DNA from 3 places in the Agrobacterium sp. 22-226-1 genome. Region 2 is predicted to be linked to each of the others. Evidence: riboswitches for the same ligand, from Rfam matches in the RefSeq annotation. Region 2 holds a riboswitch; each other region holds the start of a gene.
What was found. A riboswitch is a leader RNA that binds a small molecule or an ion and turns the genes downstream of it on or off. The one in region 2 is predicted to bind thiamine pyrophosphate.
Positions count from the first base shown of each region.

Region 1 (3,272 bases), on a different contig from region 2:
CCGGGACGCAAACCATCGCCCAGCGAGAAGGAGACATCGTAAGCGCGGCAAATGTCGCAAATCTCGTCGAAATGCTCATACAGGAAGCTTTCCCTGTGGTGATGCAGACACCACTTGGCCATGATCGACCCGCCGCGCGAAACGATGCCGGTGACGCGGTTGACGGTGAGCGGGATGTAATGCAGCCGCACGCCGGCATGGATGGTGAAATAATCCACACCCTGCTCCGCCTGTTCGATCAGCGTATCGCGGAACACTTCCCAGTTCAGGTCTTCGGCAATGCCGTTGACCTTTTCAAGCGCCTGATAAAGCGGCACCGTACCGATCGGCACCGGCGAATTGCGGATGATCCATTCGCGGATATTGTGGATGTTGCGGCCGGTAGACAGGTCCATGACGGTATCCGCACCCCAGCGGATCGCCCAGACCATCTTCTCCACCTCTTCCGCCATGGAGGAGGTAACGGCGGAATTGCCGATATTGGCGTTGATCTTGACGAGAAAATTGCGGCCGATGATCATCGGCTCAAGTTCCGAATGATTGATATTGGCAGGGATGATGGCGCGGCCGGCCGCCACTTCCTGACGCACGAATTCCGCCGTGACGTAGTCCGGGATATGCGCGCCGAAACTTTCGCCGTCACGCGCCAACTTTTCCTTGGCCGCCTCGCGCCCGAGATTTTCACGGATGGCGATGAATTCCATTTCCGGCGTGATGATACCGGCCCGCGCATAGGCAAGCTGGGTCACGGCTTTACCGGCCGTGGCTCTGAGCGGCTGGTGGCGCACCGAAAATTCGGGCGTCAGGCGTTCGCCGGTGGCAAAGCCGTTATCCTCCGGCTTGACGTGCCGGCCGTCATAGGCCTCGACATCGCCGCGCGCAACGACCCAGTCATGACGCAGACGCGGCAGACCCTTTTCAATGAGAACGGGATGGGTAGGGTCGGTATAAGGACCCGAGGAATCATAGACCGTAACCGGCGGTTCACCCGCCGTCGGATGAACCGCAATCTCGCGCATCGGCACGCGGATATGGGGATGCAAAATTCCCGGTTTATGGATTTTCGTGGAGGCGGCATGCGGCCCGGTGGTAACCGACAGCGGGATAGTCTTGGCAGCGATATTCATCTTGAGGCTCCAAAGTTTAACAGTGGAGACCCAGTTCGAGCCGGAATGATGGAAAATACCGAATTGCCGGAACGCGACGTCATACGCCCGCCCGACCTTCGGTCTTTGCACCGTCCCTACGCCAGTATGAACTGGATCAGGTTCAACGGGTCACTGCGCATGAAAGCAGAATCTCAGCCCCTTGACGGGACACCCCTGGTGAATGGCCACAGCAAAAAACACCGACCGGCATTTGTCAAGGCCGACGATCCATGCTTGGCAAAGGTGCGGGAATGGCGCATGCTGCCGTTAGTTGTAATTAACCTAACGGTTTAGGCGAATATTATCGTTTGCAACGTAACGATAAGCACAAACCATCCTGATGTGAAATTCATGGGAGATACGTCGGAATGAACGCGACTATTCGTGAAATACTGGCCAAATTCGGCCAGCTTCCAACCCCTGTCGATACGATTGCAGATGAAGCCGATCTTTATGCGGCGGGCCTTTCTTCCTTTGCATCCGTGCAATTGATGCTCGGCATCGAAGAAGCATTCGATATCGAATTCCCCGACAATCTGCTGAACCGCAAGTCATTTGCGAGCATCAGGGCCATTGAAGACACCGTTAAGCTCATTCTGGATGGTAAAGAGGCAGCCTGATGAACGTCACCGTAGCGCCGCAGGATGAAACGCTGTCCGCGCGCGCGGGCCGTGTCGCCGCAATCGCCGCCAAACACGCGGATGAGGTGGATGTCACCGGCCGCTTCCCGCAGGAAGCCGTCCACGCCTTGCGACAGGAACGTCTGCTCGGCATCCAGGTCCCCTCTTCGCTGGGCGGCGAAAGCGCTTCCCTACAGGAAATCGCCGATATCTGCGCCCGGCTTGGTCAGGCCTGTTCGGCAACCGCGATGATTTTCGCCATGCACCATATCAAGGCATCCAGCCTGGTGGAACACGGCGAGACGAGCGCATGGCATGCCGGCTTCATGAGCCGCATCGCCAGCGAACAGCTTCTGCTCGGCTCCGCCACCACCGAAGGCGGCATTGGCGGCAATCTGCGCAACTCCATCTGTGCAATCGAGGTCGAAGGCGATTTCTGCCGGCTGGAAAAAGACGCCACCGTCATTTCCTATGGCAGCAATGCCGATGCGATCCTCATCACCTCGCGCGCCCACAAGGATGCCGCGCCCGCCGATCAGGTGATGACGGTCTTTCTGAAAAACCAGTACACGCTCGAAAAGACCCATGTGTGGGATACGCTCGGCATGCGCGGCACCTGTTCGGACGGCTTCCTGTTTCGTGGCGAAGCGCCGGCGGCGCAGATATTCCCGAAACCCTTTGCGGAAATCGCTGCACAATCCATGCTTGCAAGCTCGCATCTCCTGTGGAGCGCCGTCTGGTACGGCATCGCCTCGGATGCAGTGCTGCGCGCCCAGTCTTTCGTCAGAGCCGCGGCGCGCAAGTCGCCCGGCACCGCTCCTCCCGGCGCGATCCGCCTTGCCGAGGTCTCCACCAAGCTGCAGGTCGTGAAATCCAACATCATCGCCGGCATCAAGGCTTACGAGGACACCAAGAGCGACCCCGAAAAACTGATGTCCATGGCCTTTGCCGTCGCCATGAACAATGTGAAAATCTGCTCTTCGGAAACCATTCTCGAGATCATCGATCATGCCATGCTGGTCTGCGGCATCATGGGCTACAAGAACGGCACGCCCTACAGCCTCGGCCGGCACCTGCGCGACGCGCACTCCGCCCGTCTGATGATTTCCAACGACCGAATTCTCGGCAATTCCGCCAATCTCCTGCTGGTTCACAAGCAGGACACCAGCCTCTTGGGATAAGACCATGGACATGCAAACATCGTTTCTCGATCGACTGTTCGAAGAAGGCCTGCTGATTGAAACCGGTGTGGACGGTCTTTATGGACGCAGCGGCCAGTTCGAGGATGTCATTGCCGCCTTTGAGCGGCTGATCGACCGCACGGGCGGCGCTGACGGCGCCGAAGCGATCCGCTTTCCGCCCGGCATCAACCGCGCCTATTTCGAAAAGAGCGGTTATATGAAGAGCTTCCCGCAGCTCGCCGGCACGGTCCATTCCTTCTGCGGCTGTGAGCTCGACCATGTCAGCCTGCTGAAAACCATGGATGAGGGCGGCGACTGGACCA
Region 1 is NZ_JBNWCP010000005.1:21,509-24,780, forward strand. Features, by position in the region: gene thiC (phosphomethylpyrimidine synthase ThiC) at 1-1,127, opposite strand, end outside; TPP riboswitch at 1,223-1,334, opposite strand; gene ACQZ5K_RS10345 (acyl carrier protein) at 1,517-1,768, shown strand; gene ACQZ5K_RS10350 (acyl-CoA dehydrogenase family protein) at 1,768-2,949, shown strand; gene ACQZ5K_RS10355 (amino acid--[acyl-carrier-protein] ligase) at 2,954-3,272, shown strand, end outside.
Region 1: another riboswitch for thiamine pyrophosphate. It lies ahead of thiC (phosphomethylpyrimidine synthase ThiC); the one in region 2 lies ahead of ACQZ5K_RS04775 (ABC transporter permease).

Region 2 (3,272 bases):
CGACATCGTCCTTCGTCAGACCGTCCTTTTCCAGCATGCGTTTCAGCATCGCATCTTCAAAGCCGGAAACGGAAAAGCCGACCTTCTTGCTCTTCAGGTCTTTCAGGCTCTTGATCGGCCCATCGGCCAGAACCGTGACGGTGTTGAGCGGGGTTTCGACCAGCGTGCCGAAACGCACGAGCGGCAGGCCGGCATCGTGATCGAGGTAGAGGTTCGGCTGGTAATGTACGCCGATATCGGCCTGTTTGGCCGAGACGAGACGCGGCACGGCGGAGGGGTCTGCGGGCGGAACCAGTTCCACCTCGAGCCCCGCATCGGCGAACAGGCCGCGTTCCTTGGCGATCACCATCGGCGCATGATCGGGGTTCACGAACCATTCTAACAACACGGTCAGCTTGTCTGCCGCGTGCGATTGCATGGGGGAAAGCACGCTTGCTGCCGCGACGATGAGGGAAAGAAGAGTTCGTTTCATGGTGCCGAAAGTCTCCGTAAAGATCTGAAAAGAATGGTGTGTTCTGTTTCCTTGGCCCAGGGGGCCAGATTGGCGGTCGCCCGGTCGACAATGAGCCGCAGCAGCACAGCCATGATGGCGAGAATGGCCATGGCGGCAAACATGGTGTCGGTCTGCATGCGGGCATTGGACTGGATCATGACGAACCCAAGCCCCGCCGATGCGCCAACCCATTCGCCGATGACGGCGCCGAGTGGGGCAAGCGGTGCGGCCACCCTCAGGCCGGAAATGAGCGAGGGCAACGCCAGCGGCACGCGCAACCGGGTGAGGATCTGCCAGTGGCTCGCCTCAGTCAGCGAGGCGGCGTCGAGGATGGCGCGATCTGTGCGGTTGAGGCCATCCGTGAAAGCGGACGCAACGGGGAAGAAGATGATGATTGCCGTCATGACCACTTTCGAAGCCATGCCGAAACCGAACCAGAGGACGAGGATGGGGGCGAGCACGAAGACCGGAAAGGCCTGCAACACCAGAACCATGGGCCAGACGAGGCGGCCGAGGCGCGGGATGGCGGCAATCGTGAAAGCGACGAGAATACCGGCGGCGATGCCCGCCGCGAGCCCGAGCGCCATTTCACCGAGCGTCACCAGTGCCTGCCCGAACAGGAAGCCTGGCTGACGCCAGAAAGCGCCGGCAACATCGGCGGGCGACGGCAGGATGTAGCGGGGCGGCGAAAACAGCCATGTTCCTGCCTGCCAGAAAACCAGCAGAAGACCGACACCGTTCAGCGCATGGGTGGCACGCATGAGCTGGACCTCAGACGCAGACGCACCGTGTGCGAAGGACGGAAGGTTTCAGCATCATCATTCGTCTCCAGATATGACAATCTCGGAGATCAGGCAAAGCGGAGAAGAGAAAGGGCAACGCCTCTTGGCGCGGCAGTTCCGTTCCTACGCCGGCATGACCCGGATCAGGTTCAAGGGTCCGGCTCATCGCCATCTCAGCACCGTTCGGTGCTCCCCTCGGAAGAGTTTGTTTTGTAGGTCAAGTTTCATAAATGTCAACGTCCGACCAGCGATCCGTCGTCAGGCGTGATCTTGAATGCCGAACGGCCTCGCGCCGCTGCGCATCTCCCATTGGCGTATTAGTTATTGAGGAAATTAGATTTATCGAAAATTAGTTATCTCTTGAAACTGCCTTTCAATATTGTTCGGCTAACTTTCGCTCCGGGGAAAGTTCCGGGGGCGAATTTGAAGAACATCTGGCAGGATAAATCGGGAAATTTCGGCATTCTCAGCGCCCTGTTGATGGTGCCGTTGATTGGGGCGGCTGGCGTGGCCCTTGATATAACGCGTGGCATGGCCGTCAAATCGGACCTCCAGATGGCGGCGGATGCCGCGGCGCTTGCGGTGGTCGCCGATACGTCGTCGAGCGTTCACAAGGCAAAGGAAATGTCGGGTGACGGTGTCATTTCGCTTGGCACTGATGAAGCCTCCGCATTCTTTGAAAGCAACGAGCGGGCCAATCCCGACTACAAGCTCCTTTCTCTTGACGTGTCGGTGATCAAGCAAGGTAATGCCATCGAATCCTCGGTCAATTTCACGGCATCCGTCGGCACGACGCTTTCACGGATACTCGGAGAGGATCTCATCACCGTTTCGGGCAAGGCGACCGCCAAATACGAGACGGAAACATTCAGCGACTTTTATGTTCTTCTGGATAACACCCCCTCGATGGGCGTTGGCGCGACGCCAACCGACGTTGCCACCATGGTTGCGAATACGAGCGACAAATGTGCTTTCGCCTGTCACATCGTGAAAGACGGGGTGGTGGATAAGAACAGTTATTACTACAAGGCCAAAAGCCTCGGGGTCACAACGCGCATCAATGTGGTGGCGCAGGCCACGGCAAGCCTGATGGATACGGCAAAGTCCATGCGCAAAAGCAGCAATCAATATCGTATGGCGGTTTACTCCTTCGGAGAGAAAGCGGAAGATACGAAGCTGCTCGAAGTGGTGTCGTTGACATCTGATCTGGCGATCGCGAAGAAAAAAGCCGCTGAAGTCGACCTGATGTCGATCCCCAAGCAGGGGTTCAACAACGACCAGCAGACCGATTTTGACCGGGCACTGACCCAGATTGGCGACAGGATCGGCAGTTCGGGCACCGGTGCAAGTTCGGCCAGCCCCGAAAAGATCGTCTTCTTCGTTTCGGACGGCGTCGGCGATAGCTACAAGCCATCCGCCTGCACCAAAAAAACCACCAGCGGCCGCTGTCAGGAGCCGATCGATATCAAATATTGCACGAAGCTGAAGGAAAAGGGTTTTCGTATCGCCGTGCTTTATACCACCTATCTGCCGCTGCCGACCAATGACTGGTACAATACGTGGATCGAGCCCTTTCAGCCGGAAATCGGCGCGCGTATGCAGCAATGCGCTTCGCCGGGCCTGTTCTTCGAGGTCAGCCCTTCGCAAGGTATCAGCGATGCGATGACCGCCCTTTTCAAAAAGGCCATCACATCACCCCGCCTGACGGGGTGATGGCAGGGACGAACTCGGCTATCGTTCAGCCGATGGTGAGAAGCTGTTCAAACAGCGGCCGATGACTGCTATCTGCACGATAGAACACCGCCGGCTCGCCGAGCGACGCTTCGACGGTGACGTCCTGTCCGCCGGGATAATGCGTGCCGCTCCACAGGTGCACCCATTCACCGTCGCCTGGAAGATAGAGCGAGCGTTGCGTTTCACCCGCTTTCCAGACGGGTGCGACAAGCATGTCCGTCCCGTAGAGATAGCAGTCCTGAATGGTATAGGTCTGCCGGTCA
Region 2 is NZ_JBNWCP010000002.1:395,414-398,685, reverse strand. Features, by position in the region: gene ACQZ5K_RS04780 (ABC transporter substrate-binding protein) at 1-472, opposite strand, end outside; gene ACQZ5K_RS04775 (ABC transporter permease) at 469-1,254, opposite strand; TPP riboswitch at 1,379-1,481, opposite strand; gene ACQZ5K_RS04770 (TadE/TadG family type IV pilus assembly protein) at 1,699-2,988, shown strand; gene ACQZ5K_RS04765 (alpha-glucosidase) at 3,014-3,272, opposite strand, start outside.

Region 3 (3,272 bases), on a different contig from region 2:
CCTCCAGCGTCGTTGCCGCTGGCCCGCCACCCAACAGAAGAACGAGCGTGAAGCTGGTGGCGCACAGCATGAAGACAAGCCCGGCAATGCCGGGAACGAGACGCGCGACCGCCGGCCATTCGATAAACCGAAAAATCGAAACCGGCCCCATGCCGAGGCTCGCCGCCATGCGCCAATATTCGCCCGGAATGCGCTCCAGCCCTGCCAGCATCAGCCGTACCGAAAGCGGAAGATTGAAAAACACATGGGCAATGAGGATGCCGGACAGGCCGTAAATGCTGAAAGGCTCATCCGCCCCGGCAAAAACGAGGGCCGAATTCAAAACGCCCTGCCTGCCCCAGATGGTGATGATACCGAAGGCGCCGACGATCACCGGCAGACCCATCGGCACCGCCATCAGCCTGACGATCCAGATCCTTCCCGGAAACTCGCGCCGCCGGCAAAGCGCCAGCGCCACCGGCAGGCCGAGAACAATGGAAAGAAGGGTGGAAAGCGTTGCCTGATAAAGCGTGAAACGCAGGATGCGCAGCGTATAGGCATCCATGATGCCGGCAGCGGACACGCCGGCATCAAAGGATAGGAGAGCCGCAACCGCGAGCGCCATGAACAGGAAAACGGCGGCAAAAGCCGCCGTTCCGAAAATGATCGACCGCCGGTAATCGCGACGCAGCATCATGCGCGGGTGTGCCTCTTCCTCAATTCATGCTCATGGCGGCAAACCATTCATCGATCCATGCCTTGCGGTTCTTCGCCACCTCTTCCGGATCCATCAGGAAAGTCTTCTGCGGCACCACGAGTTTCGAAAACGCCTCCGGCAAGGGCTTCGAGGTCGCCGCAACCGGCATCATCCAGTTGTTTTCCGGAATGGCATCCTGAAAACCGGATGTCAGCGTGAAAGCGAGAAATTGCTTTGCCAGCTCCTTGTGCGGCGCGCTTTTAAGGAGACCGGAAACCTCGATCTGGATGTAATGCCCTTCGGAAAAGGCGGCGGCCTGATAACGATCCGTTTTTTCAGCGACCATGTGATAGGCGGGCGAGGTGGTATAGGAGAGCACCATCGGCACCTCACCCTTGGTGAAGAGGCCATAGGATTCCGACCAGCCCGGCGTAACGGTGAGAATGCGCTTCCTGAGCTTTTCCCAGGCCTCCGGGGCCTTGTCGCCGTAAACCGATTTCACCCATAGCAGCAGGCCAAGCCCTGGCGTGGAGGTGCGCGGATCCTGAATGACGATTTTCTGCGAGGGGTCGCCTTCCACGAGGTCTTTCAGGCTCGTCGGCGGGCTTTTCACCGCCTGCGTATCATAAATGACAGCGAAATGACCGTAATCATAGGGAACGAAAACATCGTCCGTATAGCCGCCCGGCACCTTGGCCGCCGATGCATCGATGCCGCTGACATCGAATAGGCCGGTCTGTTTTGCTTCCGCGACAAGATTGGTGTCGAGACCGACGACGACATCCGCCTTGGACCCCGCCCCTTCAAGCTTCAGACGATTGAGCAGCGCCACGCCATCGGCCACGCCGACGAAATTGACCGTGCAATTACAAACCTTCTCGAAGGCCTCCTTCACCTTGGGACCGGGACCCCATTCGGAAACGAAGCTCTCATAGGTGTAGACGGTCAGTTCCTGTCTATCCTGTGCAACGGCAAGACCGGGCAAAAACAGCGAGGCGGCAAAGAGGGAATTCAGGAAAAGACGACGGTGCACGGGTATCTCCTCAAAAAAACGATAGGGAAATAGCCGCCTGCGTTAAAGCCGTCTAATCCCTCCGCCGGTATGAACCGGATCAGGTTCTTCGGGTTGGCAAGCCTCTCAGCCTTTTGCACCCAAGCGCAAAAGACACCCCGTTAGATCAAGATGATGGTGTAGTCCCGCCGTCCCTGATTGGCAAGATGGCCGAGGTCAGCCCTGTTCCGTCATATGCACCAGTTCCCAGACGTGCCCGTCGGGATCCTGAAAGCTGCCGGCATACATGAAGCCATGGTCCTGAACAGGCTTCCAGCCGCTGCCGCCGGAGGCGAGCGCCGTGGCGATCATCCGGTCGATTTCCTCCCTGCTTCCGGCGGAAAGACAGGTCAGAACCTCGGTGGTTCGCGTCGCGTCGGCAATGTCGCCGTTGATGAAATCGCGGAAACGTCCCTCCTGGAGAAGCATCACGAAGATATTCTCTTCCACGATCATGCAGAGCGTGCGGTCATCCGAATATTCCGGGTTGAAGCTGAAACCGAGAGCAGTGAAGAAGTTTCTTGATGTCTCGATATTCTTGACCGGCAGATTGACGAAAATCATGCGCATTTTCACAACTCCTCCAAACGAACGCCGGCATAGAACGGCAATTCTGCTTTTCTGTCAAAGGCCGAAGGAGGGCCGGCCAAACGGGGGCTGATTGCCTTCAGCCCTCCAGTTCCTCGCGCAACATCTCCAGTTCCAGCCATTCTTCTTCCATGGCCTCCAGCTTGTCGCGCAGCTTCGACATTTCCTGCGCCAGCGTGTTGAAGGCCGCCGGGTCCTTTGTGAAAAGCTCCGGATCGGCCATGCGCTGCTCGTGTTTTGCGATTTCGCCTTGCGCCTTTTCCATCTCCTTCGGAAGATTTTCGAGCGCGAATTTCTGCTTGAAGGAAAGCTTGCCCTTGGCCTTTGAAGGATCCTGCGATGCAGAGGCCGAAGGTGCGGCCTTCGCCTTTTCCTGTTTCTCAGCCTTGCGTTTTTCTTCCGCCGCGCCCTTGCGCTGCGCCATCATGTCCGAATAGCCACCGGCATATTCGATCCATCGTCCGTCCGGTTCATCCGGATTGACGGGCGCGATGGTGGAGGTGACGGTGCGGTCGAGAAAATCGCGGTCGTGGCTGACGAGGATAACGGTGCCGGAAAAGCCCGCAACGATTTCCTGCAGCAAATCGAGCGTTTCGATATCGAGATCGTTGGTCGGCTCGTCGAGGATCAGAAGATTGGTCGGCCGCGCCAGAATGCGTGCTAGAATAAGGCGCGCGCGCTCGCCGCCGGAAAGGTTACGGATCGGCGTGCGGGCCTGTTCCGGCTGGAACAGAAAGTCTTTCATATAGCCCGTCACATGCTTCAATTCGCCGTTGACCAGCAGATTTTCACCGCGACCATCGGTCAGATAATGCGCGAGCGTATCGTTGGGATTGAGATCCTCGCGTTTCTGGTCGAGCGTCGCAATCTCCAGATTGGTGCCGAGCTTCACCGAGCCGCTATCGGGCTCCAGCTGCCCGGTGAGCATCTTCAGAAGCGTGGTTTTACCGGCGCCAT
Region 3 is NZ_JBNWCP010000005.1:179,904-183,175, forward strand. Features, by position in the region: gene thiP (thiamine/thiamine pyrophosphate ABC transporter permease ThiP) at 1-676, opposite strand, end outside; gene thiB (thiamine ABC transporter substrate binding subunit) at 696-1,709, opposite strand; TPP riboswitch at 1,749-1,859, opposite strand; gene ACQZ5K_RS11055 (VOC family protein) at 1,905-2,297, opposite strand; gene ACQZ5K_RS11060 (ABC-F family ATP-binding cassette domain-containing protein) at 2,395-3,272, opposite strand, start outside.
Region 3: another riboswitch for thiamine pyrophosphate. It lies ahead of thiB (thiamine ABC transporter substrate binding subunit); the one in region 2 lies ahead of ACQZ5K_RS04775 (ABC transporter permease).